Regions from separate parts of the Bariatricus sp. TF06-38A genome, predicted to be linked through region 1. Evidence: predicted binding sites of a transcription regulator. Region 1 holds the regulator's gene; the other holds the start of a gene.

Region 1 (5,889 bases):
AGCAGAGCAGACTGACATCGGAGAAGCGGTATAATCCGGATGATTGGTGCTGAATTCGTTCATAGCAGTATGGATCATACCAACCTGAGGTCCATTACTGTGTGTGATTACTACCTGGTATCCTTCTTCAACAAGATCTGCAATGGAAACTGCAGTTTTTTTAACGGCAACCTTCTGCTCCGGAAGTGTGGTTCCGAGTGCGCGGTGTCCTAATGCAACAACAACTTTTTTCTTCATATTACATCCCTCTGTTTCTCAGAATTTGAATTGTCTGCGTATGAAAAACATATAACGCAGACAACAGCGATAAAAAATATATAAAAATTATAGTATTTTTTTATGGAAATTGCAATCATTAGTTGGCAAAAATGCACAGTATAAAAAGGAATTACTGGTGGGCAGAAGCTAAATGGCACAAGGACGGGGATTTTTAGAAAATATGCTGACAACAAGGGGAGATGTTCATATAATATAATAAGAAGTCCGATGGATGGTGCAGTATGAAAGAGGAACGGATTCGATTTTGCGGATTAAAAGAACGTGAGGTCATCAACATATGTGACTGCAAGCGGCTCGGGTTTGTTGCAGATCTGCAGATCAATATCTGTTCAGGGTGTGTGGAAGCATTGATCGTACCGGGACCGGGAAGAATCTGTGGATTTCTTGGGTATGATGCGGAGTATATTATTCCGTTTGAGTGTATTCGCAGGATTGGAGAGGATATTATTCTTGTGGAAATTAAAGAGGACAAATGTCTAAAGCCGTGTAAATAAGAATAGTAAAAGAGGAAGAAGAGTACAGACTGCTCAGTGAAATAAATGAGAACAAGTAAAAAGACAAAGGAGAGAAGAAAAATGACAGCATTTTTTAAAGAAATCGAGCCGTTCCGGGGAAACGGAAACGAAAATGAAAAGGGACAGACGCTGGAAGAATTTCTGGAAGAGTATGATCCTTATAAATATAAGAATCCTTGTGTGACAACCGATGCAGTTATATTCTCCTGCAAAAGAAAGGTAGTGGACGGAGAATGGAAAGTTCTGATGGTTAAAAGGCGGAATCATCCGAGCATTGGCTGGTGGGCGCTGCCGGGTGGGTTTATTGAACTTCATGAGAATCTGGAAGATACGGCAAGAAGAGAACTGACCGAGGAGACCGGCGTGGCGGATCTTCCGATGGAGCAGTTTGCAGTCTATGGGAATGTGGGCCGTGATCCAAGGGCACGGATTATCACGTCAGCGTATCTTTCGGTTGTGGATGAAGGACAGGTAAAGGTGCAGGCTGGTGACGATGCGGCGGATGCAAAGTGGATGCAGCTTCATTGTCAGACAGAATCGGTGAAGGAGGATGGAGATTGGAAGAGAACCATTTATCGACTGGCATTGGAAAATAAAGAAGCAGAGCTTACAATTTCGGCGATCGTTGAAAAAAAGGAAAGAAGTGGACTGGTAAGAGAGACTTATTATAAGGTAAAAGAATCGGAGCAGATTGCCTGTGACCATGCGGCGCTGATCGTACAGGCATGGAAGCTGGTGGAGAGCCGGCTTATATAGCCTTTTGATAAAGTGTGAATTTGTTGACAACCTTGTATACAGGATTTATACTATAGACATTAAAAATGTGCGTGATTCGGCAGTAGAATCAATCAAGAACCAGGCAGGAGGAAAAAAGATGAGGTGCCCATATTGTGGTAACATTGATACAAGAGTCATCGACTCAAGACCGGCAGATGACGGAACGACGATCAGAAGGAGAAGATCCTGTGATGCGTGCAACAAGCGTTTTACAACCTATGAGAAGGTGGAGACCATACCGCTGATCGTGATCAAGAAGGACAACAACCGGGAGCAGTATGACCGTACTAAGCTGGAAGGCGGAGTACTCCGGGCGTGCTATAAACGTCCGGTATCGGCAGCAGATATTCAGGCAACGATCGACTCGATCGAGACAGCGATTTTCAGCCGGGAAGAGAAAGAAATTCCGAGCAGCCAGATCGGTGAGATTGTTATGGAAAGCCTGAAAAAGCTGGATCCGGTTGCTTATGTACGTTTTGCATCGGTATACAGGGAATTTAAAGACGTGAATACCTTCATGGATGAACTGAAGAAAATATTAGAATAAAAGGGGAAAGACAAATGGAACGGAAAAAGACAGTATTGCTCTGCGTGACCGGCGGTATTGCGGCGTACAAGATTGCAACACTGGCAAGTATGCTGGTAAAGACAGGATACGATGTGAAAGTTGTGATGACACAGAATGCAACGAATTTTATCAATCCGCTGGTATTTGAGACGCTGACACAGCATAAGTGCCTGATCGATACATTTGACCGCAATTTTGAGTACAGTGTGGAACATGTGACACTGGCAAAATGGGCAGATATTGTGATGATCGCACCGGCTACAGCGAATGTGATCGGCAAACTGGCACACGGGATTGCAGATGATATGCTGACTACGACTGTGATGGCATGTGCCGAATGTAAGAAGATCCTCGCACCGGCGATGAACACAAGAATGTATGAGAATCCGGTCGTACAGGATAATTTAAAACTTCTGGAGCATTATGGATATGAAGTGATCCAGCCGGCAAGCGGACATCTGGCATGCGGAGATAACGGAGCCGGGAAAATGCCGGAAGCGGAGACTTTGTATGAATATATTTACCGGGATACTGCTTATGAGAAAGATCTGACCGGAAAGAAAATTCTTGTCACAGCAGGACCGACAAGAGAAGCAATCGACCCGGTGCGCTACATTACGAATCACTCATCCGGTAAGATGGGATATGCTCTTGCACGCGTTGCTGCGGCAAGAGGAGCGGATGTTACGCTTGTCACCGGACCGACAGAGATCAAAAAGCCGATGTTTGTGAAGATCGTTCCGGTCACGACCGCAAAGGAAATGTTCGAGGCGGTAAAGGAAGAAGCGGCAGATGCAGACATTGTGTGTAAGGCAGCAGCGGTTGCAGATTACCGGCCAAAGCATATTGCGGATGAAAAGGTGAAAAAATCAGACAGCGAGATGAGTCTGGAGCTGGAAAAGACGGACGATATTCTGAAATATCTCGGAGAACACAGAAAAGACGGACAGTTTCTGTGCGGATTTTCAATGGAAACCGAGAATATGGTTGAAAATTCCAGAAAGAAGCTTGAAAAGAAGAAGCTGGATATGATCGCGGCAAATAATCTTAAAGTTGCCGGAGCAGGATTTCAGGGTGATACAAATCAGATGACACTGATCACGAAGGAAGATGAGACTGCACTTCCACTGATCAGCAAGGAAGAGACAGCAGCTTGTATTCTGGACAAGATTCTGGAGTGCATGAATAAATAAAAAGCCAAAATGTATTGTATCTCGTAAAGAGAATAGTAACAGGAGGAAAAGAAAAATGAATCAAGGCAATGAACGTACTACATCCATGTCCAAAACAAAGGGACTCGTACAGATGGCAATCTTTGCAGCACTTATTGTAGTGCTGGCATTCACTCCGTTTATCGGATATATCCCATTGGGATTTACAAGGGCGACGATCATCCATATCCCGGTGATCATGGGCTCTCTGATGCTCGGACCGAAGAAGGGCGCAGCGCTTGGAGGCGTGTTTGGCCTTACAAGTTTTATCAATAATACGATAAATCCGACATTGACATCATTCGTATTTACCCCATTTTACAGTCTGGGTGAATACAGTGGAGGGATCGGAAGTCTGATCATCTGTTTTGTGCCACGTATTTTGATCGGTGTAGTGCCGTTTTATGTTTACCGTCTGATCAAGAAGCTTTCAAAGAACAATGGAGTATCTTCTATTGGACTGGTTGCGGCAGGACTTTCCGGAGCACTGACCAATACGCTTCTTGTCATGAATCTTATTTTTGTATTTTTCAGAAATGATTATGCGGCAGCCAATGGTGTTACCGTAAAGGCGGTATATGGATTTATTCTGAGCATTATCGGAATCAATGGGATTCCGGAGGCGATTGTTGCAGCGGTGATCACACTGGTACTTGGAAAGACGCTGATGAAAAAAGGGGTACAGGAAAGATTAGGAGTGTAAAAAATGATACTTGCGATTGATATAGGAAATACAAATATTGTACTTGGATGTGTGGATGACAACAAAACCTATTTTATCGAAAGACTTTCCACGATCAAGACAAAGATGGAACTTGAATATGCGATTGATATCAAGATGGTTCTGGATATTCACGGAATCAAACCGGAGAAGCTGGAAGGAGCGATCATCAGCTCGGTAGTTCCGCAGATTACATATGTCGTAAAAGAGGCGGCAGAAAAGATTCTGAAAAAAGAGACACTGGTCATCGGACCTGGCGTGAAGAACGGACTCAATATCCTGATGGATAATCCGGCACAGCTCGGAAGTGATCTGGTGGCAAATGCAGTTGCCGGAATTGCAGAATACAAAGCTCCGATGATGATTTTCGATCTGGGAACGGCGACAACAGTCAGTGTGATCGATGAAAAGAAAAATTATATCGGAGGCATGATCTATCCGGGAGTGAATATTTCACTGAACGCCCTGACGGAAAATGCATCCCAGCTTCAGGGAATCGGTCTGGAAGCACCGAAGCGGATTGTCGGAAAGAATACGATCGAATGTATGAAGAGTGGTGTTCTCTATTCCAGTGCAGCGGCAATCGATGGAATTATTGACCGGATTGAGGAAGCAATTGGACAGCCGATGACTGCAATCGCAACAGGTGGACTTTCCAAGAAGATTGTTCCGTACTGCAAGAGAGAGGTCATACTGGATGACGATCTGCTTCTGAAAGGACTTCTGATCATTTACCGGAAAAACAGATAACAGAAAGGTGACAGGGACGAGGACTTATAAAGTTTTCGCCCCTTTTATAAAAGGATGAATACTTACCGGATAACAGTTGCCTATGATGGAACGGCGTATCGTGGATGGCAGAGACAGGAGAATACGGAACTTACTGTACAGGGAATTCTGGAACGGCGGATTTCAGAAATTGCAGGGAAAAAGACGGTGGTCAGTGGTTCAGGAAGAACGGATAGTGGTGTACATGCGTTAGGGCAGGAGTGTAGTCTGTATCTGGAACAAGAAATTGATATGGACAGTTTTAAGAAGCAGTTAAATGCACTTCTCCCGGAAGATATCAGAGTGCTGGATATCAGCAGAGAAAAACGGGATTTTCATGCAAGAAAGAGTGCGGTCGGGAAATGCTATGAGTATCAGATTGATCTGCGTGACAAGATGGAAGTATTTCATCGGAAATACCGGTTTCATTTTCCACATCCGGTCGATATCGCTGCGATGGAAAAAGCAGCAGAGTATCTGATGGGAACCCACGATTTTTCCGCCTTTACGGATTTGAAAGAGGACAAAGATACGGTACGGACGATTTATGCGGTCGGGATCGTGTATGAAAAGGATACACTTACGTTATCGTGGATCGGAGATGGATTTTTATATCATATGGTCCGGATACTTACCGGAACGCTTCTGGATGTGGGAATCGGGAAAATAAAAGCGGAAGAGATACTGGAGATTCTGAAAGCGAAAGACCGAAAGAAATCTGGTTTTCCGGCACCGGCGAAGGGTCTGTTTTTAGGCCGTGTTTTTTATACAGAAGCGGAGCTTAAAAAAGCGGTACAGAAGATCAGCGAAAAATAAAAACCAAAGAAATGGAGGAAAGAGAAGAGATGAAGTTTATTTCATGGAATGTAAATGGAATCCGTGCATGTGTGCAGAAAGGATTTATGGATTTTTTTAAAGATGCAGATGCGGATATTTTCTGTCTGCAGGAGACAAAGATGCAGGAAGGGCAGCTTGTACTTGATCTGCCGGAATATCACCAGTACTGGAACTCGGCTGTGAAAAAAGGATACTCAGGGACTGCAATTTTTA
Region 2 (5,889 bases), on a different contig from region 1:
CTGAGAAAATTCTTGAGAACTGGAACAAGCTTGTAGGAAAATATTTTGAGCGCGACCGATTAGAATATTTTGTTTCAACCTATGGTCAGACCTATCTGTCAGAGGCAGCTGTTAATAATACCCAAATAGCTGTAAAAGATATTTCGCTTGACTCCAAAACAGATGATTCTGAAACAGTTCTTGTGACTTTTAAGATCAATAAAGAAGAAATGGTCGAAAAAATCTATTTTTCTTATGACCAGGATGGTTTGATAAAAGACGTTTATCCAATTAATTTTAAATAATTTATAATAAAGGACACGGCTTCGCCAAGCGAAAGCCGTGTCCTTTATTATATCTTCTCACTATTTTTTCAAAAACATTTCCATCCTTACAGATGCAGTACCCTGTCCTTAATCTCCTGGGTCCTTCCCTGATTCCAGAACTGGGTTCCGATATATCCGCAGGTTCTTCTCGCTACAAAGAGCTTATCCTGATCCCGGTTGCCACAGTTCGGGCATTCCCATACCAGCTTTCCGGTCTCGTCCTCGATGATCTTAATCTCTCCGTCATAACCGCAGACTTCACAGAAATCACTCTTGGTATTCAGCTCTGCATACATGATATTCTCATAAATGTACTGTAATACGGAAAGTACCGCCGGAATATTGGTCTGCATATTCGGTACTTCGATATAGCTGATCGCCCCACCCGGTGAAAGCTTCTGAAATTCCGATTCAAATTTCAATTTGCTGAACGCATCAATTTTTTCGGTAACATGTACATGATAGCTGTTGGTAATATAGTTCTTATCTGTAACGCCCGGAATGATTCCGAAACGCTTCTGCAGACATTTCGCGAACTTGTATGTGGTAGATTCCATCGGTGTACCGTATACGGAATAGCTGATATTTTCTGCTTCTTTCCATTCTTTACATTTATCATTCAGGCGCTGCATAACTGCCAGTGCAAATGGCTTCGCCTCCGGATCTGTATGGGATTTGCCAAGCATCCGCATACACATCTCATAAAGTCCTGCATAGCCAAGAGAAATGGTAGAATATCCGTCAAATAACAGCTTGTCAATCGTCTCACCCTTTTTCAAACGGGCAAGTGCCCCGTTCTGCCACAGGATCGGTGCAACATCTGAAACGGTTCCGAGAAGGCGTTCATGTCTGCACCGGAGTGCTCTGTGACAAAGCTCCAGTCTCTCATCCAGGATTTCCCAAAAACGTTCCATATTGCCCTCTGCTGAACATGCCACGTCAACCAGGTTGATCGTTACAACCCCCTGATTGAAACGTCCATAGAACTTATGACTTCCGTCTGCATTTCTCTGGGAATCTTCTACGGTAAGGAATGAGCGGCACCCCATGCACGGATAAACATCTCCGTTTTTCAGTTCTTTCATGATCTTTGCAGAAATATAATCCGGCACCATACGCTTTGCCGTACATTTTGCAGCCAGCTCAGTCAGATACCAGTATTTGGAATCCTCGGTAATATTATCTTCATCCAGTACATAGATCAGCTTCGGGAACGCCGGTGTGATCCATACACCCTTTTCATTCTTAACACCCTGCATACGCTGCTTCATCACTTCTTCGATGATCATCGCAAGGTCATCCCTGGTTCTTCCTTCCGGGACCTCATCCAGATACATAAACACCGTTACGAAAGGTGCCTGTCCGTTACAGGTCATCAGTGTGATCAGCTGATACTGGATCGTCTGGATTCCGCTCTGTACTTCGGTACGAAGCCTTCTCTCTGTGATCTTGTCGATGATCGCATCATCCAGAACCTCTCCGGATTCTATTCTTTCTTCAATGACACTCTTGCGGAGCTTCTGACGGCTTACATCTACGAATGGTGCAAGATGTGACAGAGTAAATGACTGTCCGCCATACTGGTTACTTGCAACCTGCGCAACGATCTGTGTGGTCACATTACACGCGGTAAAGAAACTATGTGGTTTCTCGATCATCGTCTCGCTGATGACAGTTCCGTTCTGGAGCATATCCTCCAGGTTGATCAGATCACAGTTGTGCTCTTTCTGCGCAAAATAGTCCATATCATGAAAATGAATGATTCCTTCTTCGTGTGCACGGACGATTTCCTCCGGAAGAAGGACTCTCTTGGTAAGGTCCTTGCTGACCTCTCCTGCCATGTAATCTCTCTGTGTAGAATTGATCACAGGATTCTTATTGGAGTTCTCCTGCTTTACTTCCTCGTTCATATGATCGATCAATGCAAGAATTCCGTTATCCGTTGTATTCGACTTTCTGGTTAATTCTCTCTTATAGCGATAGCGGACATACTTCTGGGCAACCTCATAACCACGCATCTCCATAATGCCGGTCTCAACCATATCCTGGATGTCCTCCACATTCACTGCATGCGTAAATTCCTCTGCCTGCTGTGCAATCTTCTCCGCAATTGCAATGATCTGAAAGTCATTCATCCTGTGGATGTTCTCAACCTCTTCATTCGCTTTTTTGATCGCATTCACAATCTTTTCCAGCCGGAAGTCTACTTCCTCACCGTTTCTTTTGATTACTCTCGTCTTTACTTCCAAATCCATCCCAACTTTCTCCTAACTTTGTTCCATCGCTCCACAAAATATAGTGTCACTTTTAAGTTTCTCCACTATATTTTGCGCTCTGTAGTATATGATACCCCATATTCACGAAAATGAAAAGGGGGATTTTTGTTTTTTTTATGTTATTTTTTTATCTTGCCATTTTCCAGATTCGGTCTTAAGAATTCTTCTTTCGCATACTCCCAGATCGCTTCTGAGCCTTTTGCCGTATTCCGGTTACGGTTCAGGATCTGTTCAATATGAACATCGTGTTCCTCCCACGCTTTGCCGTCTGTAGCCGCATTTAACATGATCGGCTGGATATTGTCCATCGTCCGGGCAAACTTCGACTCAGCAGTCTCCTGTGCCTCAAATTCCTCCCAGAGCGCCCGAAATTCCTTTCCCTGCTTTTCCGGAAGAAGTCCGAAAATCCGGTCCGCAGCCTTCACTTCCCGTTCCCTCTGCGTCTTCTTCGCATCTTCATCATAGGCATAGGTATCCCCCGCATCAATTTCTACAATATCATGGATCAAAAGCATCGTCACTGTCTTAAGAACATCGATCTTCTCATTGGCATATCCCGCAAGCAGAACCGTCATGATCGCCATATGCCACGCATGCTCCGCGTCATTCTCCTTACGCACCCCATCCGTCAGATATGTCTGCCTTCCAATAAATTTTTCCTTATCAATCTCCCGAAAGAAATTAAATAATTGCGTAAGTTCCTCTTTTTCCACGTTTTTGCTCCTTCTATGATGAAATACACTCTATTTGAACACCTCAAAATCCTTTTTCTCAGTACACGCACACTGTTATATATTCTACCACAAACTACCCTGTATCGGAACTTTTATTTTGTAAAAGATTGTACCATTTTTCCCAATAAATTTTGTCAAAAATTCCGTATTGAAAAAGCGCGCAATCTGTAGTAGATTACGCGCTTCCACATAAATTTGTTTCCTATTTACCATTTTTTTCGCTTCGACACCTTCAACCGGTTCATCGCCCTTGAAAGCGAAGCCTGTGTCCGGTAATATTCCTGTATACTCTGTTTCTGGCGAAGCTTTTCTTCTGCATACTCCATCTGCTCCTGGGCATGTCTGGCATCGATATCCTCCGGTTTCTCTGCCGTCTGCACCAGCATCGTCACACGGTTGTTGACGATCTCAAGGAATCCGGTTCCGACCGCAAGGTTCACCCATTCGCCTTCTTCAAACTGAAGCATTGCCTCACCGATCACCACAGCGATCACCATATCTTCATGGTGCGGAAGAATTTCCATTCCACCGCCGTCCGGTACCGGCACGATCATCTTTCTGCAACGTCCTTCATAGAATACCCGGTCACTGGAAATGATTTTAAGTCCAAATGTATCCATACCTGGCACCTCTATTCTGCTTTTTCAGCCTTTGCCTTCTCGATGACTTCATCAATCGTTCCTACATTGAAGAATGCATTCTCCGGATACTCATCCATTTCTCCGTCGAGGATCATCTTAAATCCTCGGATCGTCTCTTTCAGAGGTACATATTTTCCCGGAACTCCGGTAAATGTCTCTGCAACGAAGAATGGCTGGGAGAGGAATTTCTGAATCTTTCTTGCTCTCATAACCGTTGCCTTGTCTTCATCGGAAAGCTCTTCCATACCAAGAATTGCGATGATATCCTGCAGCTCTTTGTATTTCTGCAGAACCTCTGTTACACGGTTTGCAACTTCATAATGTTCTTCTCCGACAATATCCGCCTCCAGAATACGGGAGTTAGATTCCAGTGGATCAACTGCCGGGTAAATACCCTGTTCTACAACCTTACGGGAGAGTACGGTTGTTGCATCCAGATGAGCAAATGTAGTTGCCGGAGCCGGGTCTGTAAGGTCATCGGCAGGGACATAAACAGCCTGTACGGATGTGACAGAACCATTCTTTGTAGATGCGATCCTCTCCTGCAGTTCACCCATTTCAGTTGCCAGTGTCGGCTGATAACCTACGGCTGATGGCATACGTCCAAGAAGTGCGGATACTTCGGAACCTGCCTGTGTAAAACGGAAAATATTATCAATGAAAAGAAGCACATTCTGATGTTCTTTATCACGGAAATATTCAGCCATTGTAAGTCCTGTCTCAGCGACACGCATACGTGCTCCAGGTGGTTCGTTCATCTGACCAAACACTAAGGCTGTCTTATCCAGAACTCCGGATGCTTTCATTTCTGTCCAGAGGTCGTTACCTTCACGGGAACGTTCTCCAACACCGGTAAAGATGGAATATCCGCCGTGCTCTGTGGCTACGTTACGGATCAGTTCCTGGATCAGTACAGTCTTACCTACACCGGCACCGCCGAACAGACCGATCTTACCACCTTTTGCATAAGGTGCAAGCAGGTCGATAACCTTGATTCCGGTTTCCAGGATTTCTACAACCGGGCTCTGGTCTTCAAATGACGGCGGATCTCTGTGGATCACCCAGTGTTCGGTATCTTCTTTGATTTCTTCGCCATTGTCGATGGTTTCTCCAAGTACGTTGAACAGACGTCCAAGGGTCTGCTCTCCAACCGGTACTTTAATTCCAGAACCGGTAGCGGTTACTTCCATGTCCTTGCAAAGTCCTTCACTTGCTGCCAGCATCAGACAACGAACCTCATCATTTCCCAGATGCTGCGCAACTTCCATAATACAGGTTTTTCCGTTGTTCTCCACCTGCAGGGCATCTTTGATACACGGCAGATTTCCGTCTTCAAATACAACGTCAACAACTGGTCCCATGACCTGTACAATACGTCCTTTATTCATACCTGTTTTCACTTCCTTTTCCGTTTCTGGGCTTTGGCACCTGCACAAACTTCAGTAATTTCCTGTGTGATTGCAGCCTGCCTTGCCCTGTTATATATAATAGAAAGATCTTTGATGATTTCCTGCGCGCTGTCTGTTGCTGATTGCATTGCTGTCATTCGCGCATTGTGTTCGCTTGCATATGCCTCTACCAGACATCCATAGATCATACCAACCACGTAGTTTGGTACGATGCTGTCCAGAACCGCCTCTGCTGATGGATAAAGCGCGATCGCCTCTCTATGGATGCTAAGCGGCATTTTCATTTCATTAAATGAAGATCTCTCAAGCGGCAGGATCTTCATTTTTTCAACCGTTGTCAGCATCGAATTTTCCATTCTGGTGTAAACGATGTAGACCTCGTCCAGTTCACCTCTCTCATACTGGGAAAGAATCACTTCCGCGATATCTCTTGCCCTGTGCATGGTCGGTTTCTGCACAGTATAGAGGAAATTGGTGTCAATTTCCACACCCTTATTCGCATAATAGTGTCTGCCAAGCTCACC

What was found. The regulator NrdR, encoded in region 1, represses ribonucleotide reductase genes. The targets are predictions, from matches to a motif close to CACAANATNTTGTG.
Region 2: nrdD (anaerobic ribonucleoside-triphosphate reductase) is a predicted target of NrdR. The motif match lies at 2,593-2,606, and genes of this name have one in related genera.

The regions. Positions count from the first base shown of each region.
Region 1 is NZ_JAQFCE010000004.1:32,930-38,818, forward strand. Features, by position in the region: gene arcC (carbamate kinase) at 1-237, opposite strand, end outside; gene PG418_RS05275 (PRC-barrel domain-containing protein) at 516-773, shown strand; gene PG418_RS05280 (NUDIX domain-containing protein) at 855-1,550, shown strand; gene nrdR (transcriptional regulator NrdR) at 1,669-2,118, shown strand; gene coaBC (bifunctional phosphopantothenoylcysteine decarboxylase/phosphopantothenate--cysteine ligase CoaBC) at 2,133-3,332, shown strand; gene PG418_RS05295 (ECF transporter S component) at 3,388-4,053, shown strand; gene PG418_RS05300 (type III pantothenate kinase) at 4,057-4,821, shown strand; gene truA (tRNA pseudouridine(38-40) synthase TruA) at 4,876-5,655, shown strand; gene PG418_RS05310 (exodeoxyribonuclease III) at 5,685-5,889, shown strand, end outside.
Region 2 is NZ_JAQFCE010000009.1:89,535-95,423, reverse strand. Features, by position in the region: gene PG418_RS09205 (hypothetical protein) at 1-284, shown strand, start outside; gene nrdD (anaerobic ribonucleoside-triphosphate reductase) at 371-2,560, opposite strand; gene PG418_RS09195 (HD domain-containing protein) at 2,701-3,294, opposite strand; gene atpC (ATP synthase F1 subunit epsilon) at 3,522-3,935, opposite strand; gene atpD (F0F1 ATP synthase subunit beta) at 3,947-5,344, opposite strand; gene atpG (ATP synthase F1 subunit gamma) at 5,353-5,889, opposite strand, start outside.